Regions from separate parts of the Mesorhizobium sp. M0898 genome, predicted to be linked through region 1. Evidence: riboswitches for the same ligand, from Rfam matches in the RefSeq annotation. Region 1 holds a riboswitch; the other holds the start of a gene.
What was found. Region 1 has a riboswitch for thiamine pyrophosphate ahead of thiB (thiamine ABC transporter substrate binding subunit). Riboswitches for the same ligand answer to the same signal wherever they lie in the genome.

Region 1 (7,225 bases):
GTGCTCAGCGAGGTGCTGGCCGACGGCGCAGCAGTCAGCAAGCGGTAGACCTGGCCGCCGGCGCGGATCACCGCAATGTCGAATTGCCAGCCATCGGCGCCGGCATGCGCGGTTGCCGCTTCGTTGCCGTTGATCGTCTCCTGGCGCACGCTGCTGTCGTCGAGGCCGGCAACCCAACCGCTGCGGATGTAGTCGGTCAGCGAGCGGTTCTTGTCGATCGAAACGCCGTCGAAGCGGATCGCCATGTCGCCCGGGCCTGTGGCCGTCACCGCCGCCGCCGAATTGTCGATGATGAAGCCGTTGGGCACCGAGAACGACACGCCGAGGCCAGGATGCAGGAAGGTTTCGCCGCGCACATAGCCTTCCTCCGGCGTGTCGCCGTAAAGCAGCCCGTCCACGCCGGCAAGGAATGAATCGCGGTCGCGCGACCCGACACCGGGCGCGCCGAACTGGCGGGCGTGGCGCTGCGCGAGATCGATACGCTGCGGCGTGTTGGGGTGCGTCGCCAGGAAGTCGAGGCTGGCGTCGGTGGCGCCGCTGATCGAGCGGAAATCGGTATAGGCCGACATCGACTGCAGGAAGCGGCCGGCGGCGTAGGGGTCGAAACCGGCTTCGCCGATCGACTTGATGCCGATGGCGTCCGCCTCCAGCTCCTGATTGCGCGAGAACTGGGCCAGCCTCAGCTTGCCGCGGATCAGCGCCGCCTTGGCCGTCGGGTTGTCGCCGAGCACATCCGAAACAACCTTGGTCGCCAACCCCTCCTCGGCTTCCAGCTGCTGGCGCTGCAGGCCGTGGTTGGCTGTAACGTGGCCCATCTCATGCGCAATGACGGCGGCCAGCTCGGCGGAATCGTTGGCCAGCGCCAGCAGCCCGCGGGTGATGTAGAGATAACCGCCCGGCAGCGCGAAGGCATTGACGTTGGGCGAGTTGAGGATGGTGATGCGGTAGGTCTGGGTCGGGTTGGCCGACACCACGGTCAGTCTGCCGACGACCTTGGCCACCATGCGCTCGAGCTTGGGGTCGGAATACTCGCCGCCATAGGTGGCGAGGATGCGCGGGTGCTGCGCCTTCGCCAGTTGGGCGAGCTTGCTGTTGGCGGCGACATTGTCGACCGTGATCGGCTTGTCGGAGGGCTGGAAGCCCGATTCCTGCACGTCGGGAGGCGTGAACATCTGGCAGCTTGCCAGCGCCACGGCAAGACCGGCCAGCGCCAGAAAGCGCGCCAGCGGTTTCACCCTCCGATTGTCGATGCCGGTCGGCAGATCGGCTTCCTTTCAAGTCCTGGCACGTGACCGCGAAAATCGGGCGCGATTTCCGAAAAGCATCACGCGCAAAGTCAAGTGCTATGGCGTCCTTCGTGCGTCCGACAGATACGAGGCAGCAAGGGCAAATCACGGTCTAAGCCGGACCAGCTCCTGGCGGACCTAGCCACACTACCTCGACCATGGCAAGCAAGCGCCGCTTCGCCTTCCGCCGGTTTGACCATAAATTATGTCCGCTTCCGGGCAACATCTCGTGATCCAGCCGCAAACGGACCCGAGCCGATATAGCGTCGGAATGCCTCCGGTCCAGACCCGACGAAAAAATCGGCCGCGGTGCCCGTCGCGGCAACCGTGCCACCATCCAGGAAAACCATGTTTTGGCCGATACGGCGCGCATCGTCCGGCTGGTGCGTGACGAATAGCACCGTCATGCGCTGCTCCGAATGGACGTCGGCCACCAGGTCGAGCATGTCGTCGCGCAGTGCCGGTCCGAGCGAAGCGAACGGCTCGTCGAGCAACAGCACCGGCCGGTCGCGCACCAGGACCCGGGCGAGCGCGACGCGCTGCCGCTCGCCGCCGGAGAGTTCGCGCGGCAGCCGGCTTTCCTTGCCGGCAAGACCGACGCGCTTCAGCGCTGCGGCGATTGCGGCGCGGTCAGCCTCGCTCAGCCTGAGCGAAGGCGAGCGGCCGAGCCCGACATTCTGCTCGAGGGACAGATGGGCAAACAGGTTGTTTTCCTGGAACACCATCGATACCGGCCGCGCTGATGGCGGCGCAGTGCTGACGTCGGCGCCGCCGATCAGCACGCGGCCCGACCGCGGCGTCTCGAACCCGGCCACCAGATTGAGCAGCGTCGACTTTCCCGAACCGCTCGGCCCCATGATGGCGGTGATTTCCGACACCGGGAAATCGACATCGAATATAAGCGGCGTTTCACCATAGCTGAACGAGACATTATCGAGCCGCACGGCCGCGCCTTTTTCCACCGAAATGGACCGTTCCGGGCTGATCGGCATCATGATTTCTCCCTCCTTCCCAGCCAGTCCGCGGCCAACACCAGCGCCAGGCAGACAAGGCCGAGCAGCAGCGCCAGGCCGGCGGCATCCTCGGTGCGGTAACTGCCCATGCGCGCCAGCAGCAGATAGGGCAAGGTCTGCACGGAATCGCTGCCGAACAGCGCAATGACGCCGAGATCGCCGAGCGACAGCGCCATGGCGAACGCGAAGCCGGTGGCGAGCGGCCGCCGCAGCGACGGCCAGTCGACCAGCCGCAACCGGTTCCAGCCCGAGATGCCAAGCTGTGCGCAGAGCCGTTCGTGGCGTTCGCTCGCCGCGTCATAGGCAGGGCGGATGGCGCGGATGGCGAACGGCATCGCCATCACTGCATTGACCGCAACGACCATGACAGGGGCGATCGCAAAGACATCGCCGACGGTGCGCAGGAGCAAGAACCAGCCGGCACCGATGACGATGGGCGGCACCACCAGGACGAACCCCGCACCGGTGTCGGCCAGGTGTTCGAGCAGCGTCCTCCTGCCGCTCCGCCGGGTGAGCGCCAGCGCCCGGCGCGCCATCACCAGCGACAGCGACAACGCCACAGAGAGCAGCGCCGACAGGAGGGAGAGCACGGCACTGGTCGCCGTCGCTTGCCGCACCGCGCTCTCGCCGGCCAGGCGGCCGAGATCGGCGCCAAGCCCGGCCGCCAGCGTGGCCGCCATCGGCCCGGCGACAAATAGCAGTGCGAGCCCGATCGCCAATGCGTTCAGCACGGTCTCGGCCGCACCGGCTGAAAAATACCGGCGCGGCGCCACCGGCAGATTGGCGTCGCCGGTCATATTGGCGCCAAGCCGCGTCAAGGCCAGCACGACGACGAAGGTCAGGGCAATCTGCAGCAGGGTCAGCGTCACCGCCCGCGCCGGGTCGAAGTCGAAACGCAGCGCCTGGTAGATGGCAACCTCGAGCGTCGTCGCGCGCGGCCCGCCGCCGAGCGTAAGCACGATGGTGAAGGAGGTGATGCACAGCATGAAAACGAGCCCGGCAACGCCCGGCAAGGCCGCACGCAGCGGCGGCCATTCGATCAGCCGGAAGGCCGGCGCAGCACCCATGCCAAGCTGGCTCGCCAGCCGCCATTGGTTAGCCGGCACGGTCTGCAACGCCTCCAGGAACAGCCGCGCCGCCAGCGGCAGGTTGAAGAAGACATGGGCGACGAGTATGCCCGACAGGCCATAGATGCCGGGCCAGCTCTGGCCGCCTAGCGCGCCGAGCGTGCCGGCAAAATAGCCGGCGCGGCCATAGAGCGCCAAGACACCGAGTGCGGCAACAATGGCCGGCAGCGCCAGCGGCACGGCGAAAAGCTGGAGGATGAAGCCTCGCCCGAAAAAACGCGGATGCCGCGACAGGGCGCGCGCGACGAACAGCGCCGGTGCGACGGAGAGCAGGGTCGACAGCAGAGCCTGCCAGAGCGTGAAACGGACGACGCGCAAGAGATAGGAATCGAAAGCGGAGGCGGCGCCGGACAGGTCGCGTGTGGCTTCGACGACGAGCCCGGCGAATGCACCGCCGATCAGCAGCGCGATGGCGGCGAGCGCGACGATGCCGGCAGTGACGCGGGGATCGGCCGGATGACGCGTAGGCATGTCGCGCTACCCGACACTACGACAGGCGTAGATCGAAGGAAATACCTGGCAAAGGCCGAGCCCACCCCTCTCTGGCCTGCCGGCCATCTCCCCCTCAAGGGGGGAGATTGCGCACTCAGCCGCCTTCGCCAATCTCACAAGTGGCAGGACGAGGAGAGGCGACAAAGCTGCCGATCTCCCCCTTGAGGGCAGGGCTATCGCATTTGGATTCTTACGAAGTTGGACCCCCACCCTAACCCTCCCCACAAGGGGGAGGGAACGCTGCCGCATGCCCTTACTTCCCCTTTTGGCGCCGAAAGGCAGACAATTTGCCGAGGTCAGTGCCAACGGAAGTCTCCCTCCCCCTTGTGGGGAGGGGTTAGGGGTGGGGGTACGTCGTAGAGCGAAAGCCTCGGCGTTCCATCTGCGATAGCCGTGCCCTTGAGGGGGAGATGGCCGGCAGGCCGGAGGGGGGTGGCTTGGCGCAAACATCCGACGAGGCTTGAGCCCTACCTGCTCATCGCCGCAAGCCACTCATCGACCCAGGCCTTGCGGTTGGCCGCGACGTCTTCCGGGCTGAACAGCAAGGTCTTGGTCGGCTTGACCAGCTTGTCGAACGCCGGGTTGAGCGGCTTGTCGGTTTTGCCGGCCGGGAACATCCAGTTGGTTTCGGGAATGACATCCTGGAATTTCGGTCCGGTCATGAAGGCAATGAACTTTTCCGCCAGCGGGTTCTTCGCGCCCTTGGTGGTGATCCCCGCAACCTCGATCTGCAGATATTCGCCCTCCTCGAAGGACGCCGCCTGGTAGCGCTCGGTGTTTTCGGCGACCATGTGGTAGGCCGGCGAGGTCGTGTAGGACAGCACCATCGGCGCCTCGCCCTTGGTGAACAGGCCGTAGGCCTCGCTCCAGCCCGGCGTTACCGTCAGCACCTTCGCCTTGAGTTTGGCCCAGGCTTCCGGCGCCTTGTCGCCATAGACCGACTTGACCCACAGCAGCAGGCCAAGGCCCGGCGTCGAGGTGCGCGGATCCTGGATGACGATCTTCTCTCCGGCATCGCCCTCGACCAATTCCCTGAGGCTCTTCGGCGGGCTCTTCAGTTTTTCGGTGTCGTAGACGACGGCGAAATAGCCATAGTCGAACGGCACGAAAATATCGTCGCTCCAGCCGCCCGGTACATTGACGCCCGAGACGGCGCCGTGCGGCGAAAACAGGCCGGTTGCCTTGGCGTCGGCGGTTAAGTTGGTATCGAGGCCAAGTACGATATCGGCCTTGGTCGCGGCGCCTTCCAGCTTCACACGGTTGAGCAGCGCCACGCCGTCGGCGACCGAGACGAATTCGACGACGCAGCTGCATTCGACCTCGAAGGCCTTCTTCACCGCCGGTCCCGGACCCCAATCGGCGGTGAAGCTTTCATAGGTATAGACCGTCAGTCTATCCTGTGCCGATGCCTGCCCCGGCAGGGCGACCGCGGATGCCGCAAGCAGGACAATTGAGACAAGAGAGTGGAAAAAACTGCGCATCGGCGCCTCCTTCGTTCGCGTTGAAAGGAATTGAGGCGTCGGGCTGTCCGAAACGTCTAATCCCTCCGCCGGTACAAACCGGATCAGGTTCAGCGGGTTGGCAGTCTTGCCTCTCAGCCGGTCCGCGAAAATCGCGTCCGGCACCCCGTTAGAGCGTTGCGACACATAGGCCCGGCCGAAGTGCTGCGCAAGCGGAAGTTTGCCGGGCATCCAAAGCCCAGCCTTCCGTTTCGTCTGCCGTTTCATCTTCCGTTTCCGGGGCAGGGCTGGTAAGGGCCACGAGATATGAGCACATTCACCATCCTGCTTGGCGGCGATCTCATCCGCACACCGCTGCTCGACCGCCAGGTCGAAGGCTCGCGCGTCATCGCCGCCGACGCCGGCATCGGCCATGCCCGTATGCTGGGCCTGAGGCCGGAACTCTGGGTCGGCGATTTCGATTCCGTGCCTGCCGAGTTGCCGGAGGATCTGGCCGCCGTGCCACGGCAGGTGTTTCCTGCCGAAAAAGACAAGACCGACGGTGAACTCGCTATCGCCGCCGCGCTCGAACGCGGTGCGACCAGCCTTGTGCTCGCAGGCGCCTTCGGCGGCAAACGTACCGACCACATCTTCCTGCATCTGGCGCTGAGCGTCCGGCTGGCGGAAGGCGGGACGAAAGTGCTTTTGACCAGTGGCGTACAGGAAGGCATTCCCTTGCTGCCGGGAAAGACTGGCTTCGACTATGCCGACGGCACGCTGTTTTCGGTGCTCGGCTTCTCCGATCTCGCCGGCCTGAGCGTCACCGGCGCCAAATGGCCGCTCGACCATGTCGAGGTTGCGTTCGGCTCGTCGCTGACCATTTCCAACGAGGTCAATGGCCGGCTCGAAATCGCGCTGGCCAGCGGCCGCGCGCTGCTGCTCGCGCATCCCTACCCTCTTCCGGAAAGCTGAGCCCAGAAAGCTGACATGGCGCCGCCGCTTCTCAATCTCGACGGGATAAAGCTGACCTTTGGCGGCACGCCGCTGCTCGACGGTGCCGCCCTGACGGCCTCTGCTGGCGACAAGATCGCCCTGGTTGGCCGCAACGGCTCTGGCAAGTCGACGCTCCTCAAGATCGCCGCCGGGCTGATTGAACCGCAGGACGGCGAAGTCTTCCGCCAGCCTTCGGCGACCGTGCGCTACTTGCCGCAAATGCCCGACATGGACGGCTTTGCGACTGTCCGCGCCTATGTCGAGGCGGGGCTCGGGCCGGCCGACGATCCCTACCGCGCCACCTATCTGATGGAGCATCTCGGCCTGACCGGCGAGGAACGGCCGAACGACCTCTCCGGCGGCGAGGCGCGGCGCGCCGCCCTCGCCCGCGTCATGGCGCCGGAGCCCGACATTCTCCTCCTCGATGAGCCGACCAATCATCTTGACCTTTCGGTCATCGAATGGCTGGAGGAGGAGCTTGCCCGCACCTCCTCGGCACTGGTCGTCATCTCGCATGACCGCCGTTTTCTCGAGCGCGTGTCACGCGCCACAATCTGGCTCGACCGCGGCCAGACCCGCCGTCTCGACAAGGGCTTTGGCTATTTCGAGGAATGGCGCGACACGGTGCTGGAGGAGGAAGAGCGCGAGCAGCACAAGCTCGGTCGCCAGATCGTGCGCGAGGAGCACTGGCTGCGCTATGGCGTGACAGCGCGGCGCAAGCGCAACATGCGCCGGCTCGGTGAGTTGCAGACCATGCGCCAGCGCTTTCGTGGTCATCGCGGCGCCGAGGGTGCGGCGACGATGACAGCCAGCGACGCCGCCGAATCCGGCAAGCTGGTGATCGAAGCCAGGAACATCGAGAAGACCTTTGGCGA
Region 2 (7,225 bases), on a different contig from region 1:
CGCCGCGGCGCGTTCGATGGCCAGGCGCGTATTTTATTAGATTTATCTGATATGACGGCGCAACCGCAACTGCGACCCTCGGAATGACCAGCGTAGCAGCTGCCGGAGAACTTCAAAGCGGCGGCTACCGCCTCACTGCCCTCCTCGTCTCGACGAAAGAGTTCGTTCGAATGATGCTTTTCCGTGGCTTTGCTCGCAAGTTTTCGTCAGCCAGCACAGGGCCTCCTCTTACGGTCGCTGGTCGTCAAGGCCCAGCGGCCACTAGCTGACAGTCCCCCCCGTAGCCAAGCCGCTGGGCCCCTCGACGTGGGGAACGAGCATTGGAGACGATGTCGCGCTTTCCGTTACAGCCCGAAGGCGGGTGACAGATGACCGCGTCAGCCTCTCCACTCCGAGCTACGATTTCACGCATTCGATCAGGCACAGCTCTCTCGGGCACCAAGCATGAGTCAGCTCCCGAATGAGCAGGTGCCGCCCAGTTCAGCTTCGGCCCTTGCGCGCGCAAAGTATTGGGCGAGATCGATCGGCAGTCCGATCGGCAAATTGGGGCAGCGATGGCGAGAATGAATGCCAGGAACTTCCCTTCGGTGCCGCTTCGTCGATCTGTTTGCCGAGAAGACGCGCGCTGCGTGCCGCCCCCCATACCGCAGAGAACTCACTTCAGGTCACACACACACGACGCCACCGAGATCCTGCATCACTTTTCTACTCCGACGCCGCCACGTCACCAAGATCAGTCGCGAGCGTGATCGCGGCTATCAAATCGGGATCGCGCACCGGAGCGCTCTATGAGTGAGCCCCGAACGGCGCGCTCGAGCAATCCGGCTCGACGTAAGGCGGGCCATCCGTGCCGGCCTCGTGACTAAGACGGGCGAATGGCGGTTCCTGGACTCACCTTTTTGGTCTGAAGTCGCTTCCTTGAGCCGGTGGCGGAGTTCTTGCTTGATCGACCTCAGCACTGTTTTAGAATCGGTTTTCGGAAAATTTGTCTTGTGGCATCAATTTTCATGGGGTAGGATCATTTTTCATAGGTTTTGCCGACTAAACCAAAATTCAATGGAAGGATTCGCGTTTCATGCCTGCGGTGCAACAGCACCAATTTTCAGGTCCTGTTACCGTTTTTCAGGAAATCCGCCTTCCTGAAACGGCGACCCCGGCCGGGTACAGCGCCCTGATCGGAGCCTACAGGCTCGCCGCGCCCTTGCCCCGTAGGTTGTTCGCCACTGGCGAGCATCATCGCATTACCGAACGGGATGGCTGGCGGATCATGACCCCCCGCCATGCCCCAAATCCTACCCTCGAAGGCCACCTGACCTTTGCGCTCAAGTACGAGGGACTGGACCTTGCCGTCCTCAAGCGGCTGTTCCAAGTGACCGGTCCCGCGCCGATCGAGGCGCTGGTCCGTGAAAGCCCGACCGGCAGTTATGCCCGCCGCATCTGGTTTTTATATGAATGGCTGAGGGACGCGCGTATCGATCTGCCGGACGCGGAGGCCGGACGATACATTCCGGTTGTCGATCCCGAGCTGCAGTGGCCCGGACCCGACAAGACCGCTTCGCGCTATCGCGTAAGGGACAATCTCCCCGGCACGCGTGAGTTCTGCCCTCTGGTGTTCCGCACCAAGATTCTCGAAAAATTCATCGGCCTTGAACTACCGCGGCGCGCGGAGGCAATCGTAGCGGACGTGCCGCGCGACCTCCTTGCTCGGACCGCCGCCTTTCTTTTGCTCAAAGACTCGCGATCAAGCTATGCGATCGAGGGCGAGCACCCGCCGCAAGATCGCATCCAGCGCTGGGGCCGCGCCATCGGCGAAGCCGGCCGCTGGCCGATCGATCGCGATGAGCTGCTGCGTCTGCAAAGAATTGTACTTGGTGACGCTCGTTTCGTAAGACTTGGCTTCCGAAAAGAAGGAGGTTTCGTCGGTGAGCATGATCGAGACAACGGTACGCCCTTGCCCGATCACATCAGCGCTCGGCCCGAGGACCTGCCGCGGCTAATCGATGGAATGGCGGCGTTCGATCAGGGCCCCGCGCAAAAGCTTGATGCAGTCGTAGCCGCCGCAATCCTCGCCTTCGGCTTTGTCTATATTCACCCGTTCGAGGACGGAAACGGCCGCATTCACCGCTACCTAATCCACCACGTCCTTGCCATGCGCGGCTTCAATCCGCCGGGAGTGGTCTTTCCCGTCTCGGCCGCGATCCTGGACCAGATCAACGAGTACAGGGGCGTGCTCGAGAGCTATTCGCAGCGCCTTCTGCCGTTGGTGGAATGGGAACCGACGCCGCAATTCAACGTCCGGGTGCTGAATGACACCGGTGATTTCTACCGGTTCTTCGATGCAACCCCGCACGCCGAATTCCTCTATGCTTGCGTTCAGCGGACGATCGAACGGGACCTTCCCGAGGAAACCGCATTTCTGCAGCGCTACGATCAGTTCCGGCAGCAGGTGGACGCCTTTATCGACATGCCCGAGCGGTTGACCGATCTGCTCTTCCGTTTTCTTCACCAGAATGATGGCCATCTATCGAACCGCGCGCGCGAGAAGGAATTCGCCGCGCTGACCAGTGACGAGGCAGGAAGAATCGAGGCGATCTACGCGCAAACCTTTGGTGCCCATTGAAGGTGTGATCATCAGGATCGATTTTAGTCCGACGGTTTGCGATTCCCTTGTCCCTGCCTTCATCTCCGACGCTTGACTTGTCGCCGAGACATGCACGATTTTTTCCGCACGGTCTGACCGGCCGCCGATCAGCCGCGGCCAGAACGCGCTTGACAAACCGGAGCGGTCCCGTCCAACCTCACGCATTCACCAGGGGAGTCCCGGCAAGGGGCTGAGATACTGCTGGCTTTCGCGGCGCAGTGACCCGTTGAACCTGATCCAGTTCATACTGGCGTAGGGACGGTGCAAGCGCTTTGCGGGAGTTTACGCCCGAGGTCCTGTTTCGGCAGGTCGACAGAAGCGTCTTTTCATCCTTCCGGCACAGAACTGGGTCTCCAATGCAACGAGCAAAGGAGCCTCAAGATGAATGCCCTCACCCCCGCCGTCTCGACGGGACCGCTGCCTGCCTCACGCAAAATCCACAAATCCGGTACCATCCACCCGCAGCTCAGGGTGCCGATGCGCGAAATCTCCGTCCATCCGACGGCAGGCGAGCCGCCGGTGACCGCTTACGATCCGTCCGGCCCCTATACCGACCCGACTGTCGAAACCAGCATCGAAAACGGCCTTGCACGGCTTCGCCATGAATGGGTCACCGCGCGCGGCGATGTCGAAGCCTATGACGGCCGCCACGTCCGGCCAGAAGACAATGGGTTTGCGGCAGGCGAGCGCCTAACACCGGAATTTCCAGTCCGCAACCGGCCACTCCGGGCCCAGACCGGCAAGGCGGTGACACAGCTTGCCTATGCGCGCGCTGGCATCATCACGCCCGAAATGGAGTTCGTCGCCATCCGCGAGAACCTTGGTCGCGAGATCCTGCACGGCAAGCTTGAGCGCGACGGCGAGGCCTTTGGCGCGGCGATCCCCGACTTCGTCACGCCTGAATTCGTCCGCCACGAGGTGGCGCGCGGACGCGCGATCATTCCCGCCAACATCAATCATCCCGAGAGCGAACCGATGATCATCGGCCGCAATTTCCTGGTCAAGATCAACGCCAATATCGGTAACTCCGCCGTCACATCGTCGATGGCTGAAGAGGTCGAAAAGATGGTGTGGGCGATCCGCTGGGGCGCCGATACGGTGATGGACCTGTCGACCGGCCGCAACATCCACAACATCCGCGAATGGATCGTGCGCAACTCGCCGGTGCCGATCGGCACGGTGCCGCTCTACCAGGCGCTCGAAAAGGTTGGTGGCATCGCCGAGGACCTGACCTGGGAGGTCTACCGCGACACGTTGATCGAGCAGGCCGAGCAAGGCGTTGACTATTTCACCATCCACGCCGGCGTGCGGCTGCATTACATCCCGCTGACCGTTGACCGGGTCACGGGTATCGTCTCGCGCGGTGGCTCGATCATGGCAAAATGGTGCCTGCACCATCACCGGGAAAGCTTCCTCTACGAGCACTTTGCGGAGATCTGCGACATCTGCCGCGCTTATGACGTCTCCTTCTCGCTCGGCGACGGCCTTCGTCCCGGCTCGATCGCCGATGCCAACGACGCGGCGCAATTCGCCGAGCTGGAAACGCTCGGCGAGCTGACGCAGATCGCCTGGGCGAAAGATTGCCAGGTGATGATCGAGGGGCCCGGCCACGTGCCGATGCACAAGATCAAGGCGAACATGGACAAGCAGCTCGCCGTCTGTGGCGAGGCGCCGTTCTATACGCTTGGACCGCTGACGACCGACATCGCGCCGGGCTACGACCACATCACTTCCGGCATCGGCGCGGCGATGATCGGCTGGTTCGGAACGGCCATGCTCTGCTACGTCACGCCCAAGGAGCATCTCGGCCTTCCCGACCGCGATGACGTCAAGACCGGCGTGATCACCTACAAGATCGCAGCGCACGCGGCCGACCTGGCGAAGGGCCACCCGGCGGCGAAAGTCAGGGATGACGCCCTTTCCCGCGCGCGCTTCGAGTTCCGCTGGGAGGACCAGTTCAACCTGTCGCTCGACCCCGAAACCGCACGGTCCTTCCACGACCAGACCTTGCCCAAGGAGGCGCACAAGCTGGCACATTTCTGCTCGATGTGCGGACCGAAATTCTGCTCGATGCGTATCTCTCACGACATCCGCGCCGAGGCACAGAAAGAGGGCATGGCGGCGATGGCGGCGAAATACCGCGAGGGCGGCGATCTCTACGTGCCAGCGGACGAGACCGTCGCACCGCTCACGCCTCAGCCAGGTAACCCGTCATGAAGGTGCTGATAAAGGGGGCCGGCGTCGCCGGCCTCACCGCCGCCTTCGAACTCGCCGCCCGCGGCGCGACGGTCACGGTCGCCGAGATCCGGCATGGCCTTGGAGGCAATGCGTCGTGGTTCGCCGGCGGCATGCTGGCGCCATGGTGCGAGCGTGAAAGCGCCGAGCAGCCGGTGCTGGACCTTGGACGTGACGCTGCCGACTGGTGGGATGCGGTGCTGCCGGGTCAGGTGACACGGGGCGGAACACTTGTCGTGGCCGCCCCGCGTGATGCCGGCGAGCTCGACCGCCTCGCCAGCCGCACGTCGGGCCATCGGCGTGTCGACGAAGACGAAATTGCGCTCCTGGAGCCCGACTTAGCCGGCCGCTTTCGCCGCGGGTTGCTCTTTCCCGATGAGGGCCATCTCGATCCGCGCCAGGCGATGGCAGCACTTCATGACAAGCTCGCAGCCATGGGTGTCAAATTCCACTTCGGCACCGACGCCCGGCATGTTTCCGGTTTCGATCGTCAGATCGATTGCACGGGAATGGCAGCCGCCGATGACAGGCTTCGCGGCGTTCGCGGCGAAATGCTGATCCTAAACACGCCAGACTTCTCGCTGTCGCGCCCGGTCCGGTTGCTGCATCCGCGCTTTCCGCTCTATGCGGTACCGCGTGCCGACGCCCAGTTCATGATCGGTGCGACGATGATTGAAAGCCGGTCCGCCAGACCGGTCACGGCGCGCTCCATGATGGAGCTTCTGGGTACCGCCTATGCCCTCCATCCTGCCTTTGGCGAGGCCGAGATCGTTGAAACCGGTGTCGGCGTCCGTCCAGCCTTTCCCGACAATCTGCCGCGCGTCGAAATGAGCGGAGACACCGTCGCGATCAACGGGCTCTATCGCCATGGCTTTCTTCTCGCCCCCGCCATGGCGCGCCTGGCGGGCGAAATTGTCTTCAATCACGACAAACCCGTGGAGCTTGCTCATGAAACTGATGGTCAACGGCAAAGTGCATGAGGTTGCCGCCACCACGCTGGCCGAGCTGCTTGCCGCGCTTGACTATGAGGGCGATTGGCTTGCGACCGCCGTCAACAACGACCTCGTGTACAAAGCCAGCCGGGCGGAATTCCAATTGAACGACGGCGACCGGATCGAAATCCTCTCGCCCATGCAGGGAGGCTAGCATGTTCGATCTTCTCGGGACGACGCTTCCCTCCCGCCTGCTTCTCGGCACCGCTCAATATCCTTCGCCGGCCATCCTTGCCGATGCAGTCAGGGCATCGGGCACCTCGGTGGTGACCGTCTCGTTGCGCCGTGAAATGGCAGGCGGCAGGGCTGGCGAAAAATTCTGGTCGTTGATCCGGTCGCTTGGGGTCAGAATCCTGCCCAACACTGCTGGCTGCCACTCCGTCAAGGAAGCGGTCACGACCGCACAAATGGCGCGCGAAGTCTTCGGCACGCCCTGGATCAAGCTCGAAGTGATCGGCAATCACGACACGCTGCAGCCGGACGTGTTCGGTCTGCTCGAAGCCGCCCGCATCCTGTGCGAGGACGGTTTTGCGGTGTTCCCGTATACTACCGACGACCTTGTCGTCGCCGAGCGGCTGCTTGCGGCGGGCTGCAAGGTCTTGATGCCCTGGTGCGCACCGATCGGTTCCGCCCTCGGGCCGGTCAACATCATGGCGCTGCGCTCGATGCGCGGACATTTCCCTGATGTCCCGCTGATCGTGGATGCTGGTCTCGGACGGCCATCGCACGCGGCAACAGTCATGGAGTTCGGCTTTGATGCCGTGCTCCTGAACACAGCGGTCGCCAAGGCGGCCGATCCGGTCGGCATGGCGCGTGCGTTCGGCAAGGCGGTCGACGCCGGTCGAGAAGCTTTCAGCTCGGGGATGCTCGAACCCCGCGACGTCGCGGTGCCGTCGACACCAACATTCGGCAGGGCGGTTTTCTCATGAAGTTCGATCCCTTCTACCTGATCGTCGACAGCGCCGCCTGGATCGAACGGCTGGTGCCACTTGGCGTCAAGCTGGTTCAGTTGCGCATCAAGGATAGGGACGAGGCCACGCTGCGGACGGAAATCCGCCGCGCGAACGGCGTCTGCGCGGTCCATGGTTGCCAACTGATCGTCAACGATTATTGGCGGCTCGCCATTGAGGAAGGCTGCGACTTCGTCCATCTCGGCCAAGAGGATTTGGCTGCGGCCGACCTGCTGGCGATTAAGTACGCCGGATTGAAGCTCGGGCTCAGCACGCACGATCATCTCGAACTGGAAACGGCCATCGCTGCCGAGCCCGACTATATCGCGCTCGGCCCCATCTATCCCACCATCCTGAAGCAGATGAAATGGGCGCCGCAAGGGCTCGAGCGGATCAGCGAGTGGAAG

Region 2: another riboswitch for thiamine pyrophosphate. It lies ahead of thiC (phosphomethylpyrimidine synthase ThiC); the one in region 1 lies ahead of thiB (thiamine ABC transporter substrate binding subunit).

The regions. Positions count from the first base shown of each region.
Region 1 is NZ_JAMYOE010000002.1:355,233-362,457, reverse strand. Features, by position in the region: gene NKH90_RS04805 (M48 family metalloprotease) at 1-1,235, opposite strand, end outside; gene thiQ (thiamine ABC transporter ATP-binding protein) at 1,490-2,281, opposite strand; gene thiP (thiamine/thiamine pyrophosphate ABC transporter permease) at 2,278-3,897, opposite strand; gene thiB (thiamine ABC transporter substrate binding subunit) at 4,386-5,399, opposite strand; TPP riboswitch at 5,443-5,557, opposite strand; gene NKH90_RS04785 (thiamine diphosphokinase) at 5,685-6,329, shown strand; gene NKH90_RS04780 (ABC-F family ATP-binding cassette domain-containing protein) at 6,345-7,225, shown strand, end outside.
Region 2 is NZ_JAMYOE010000010.1:17,183-24,407, forward strand. Features, by position in the region: gene NKH90_RS13745 (Fic family protein) at 1,076-2,620, shown strand; TPP riboswitch at 2,802-2,918, shown strand; gene thiC (phosphomethylpyrimidine synthase ThiC) at 3,023-4,858, shown strand; gene thiO (glycine oxidase ThiO) at 4,855-5,856, shown strand; gene thiS (sulfur carrier protein ThiS) at 5,825-6,022, shown strand; gene NKH90_RS13765 (thiazole synthase) at 6,024-6,797, shown strand; gene NKH90_RS13770 (thiamine phosphate synthase) at 6,794-7,225, shown strand, end outside.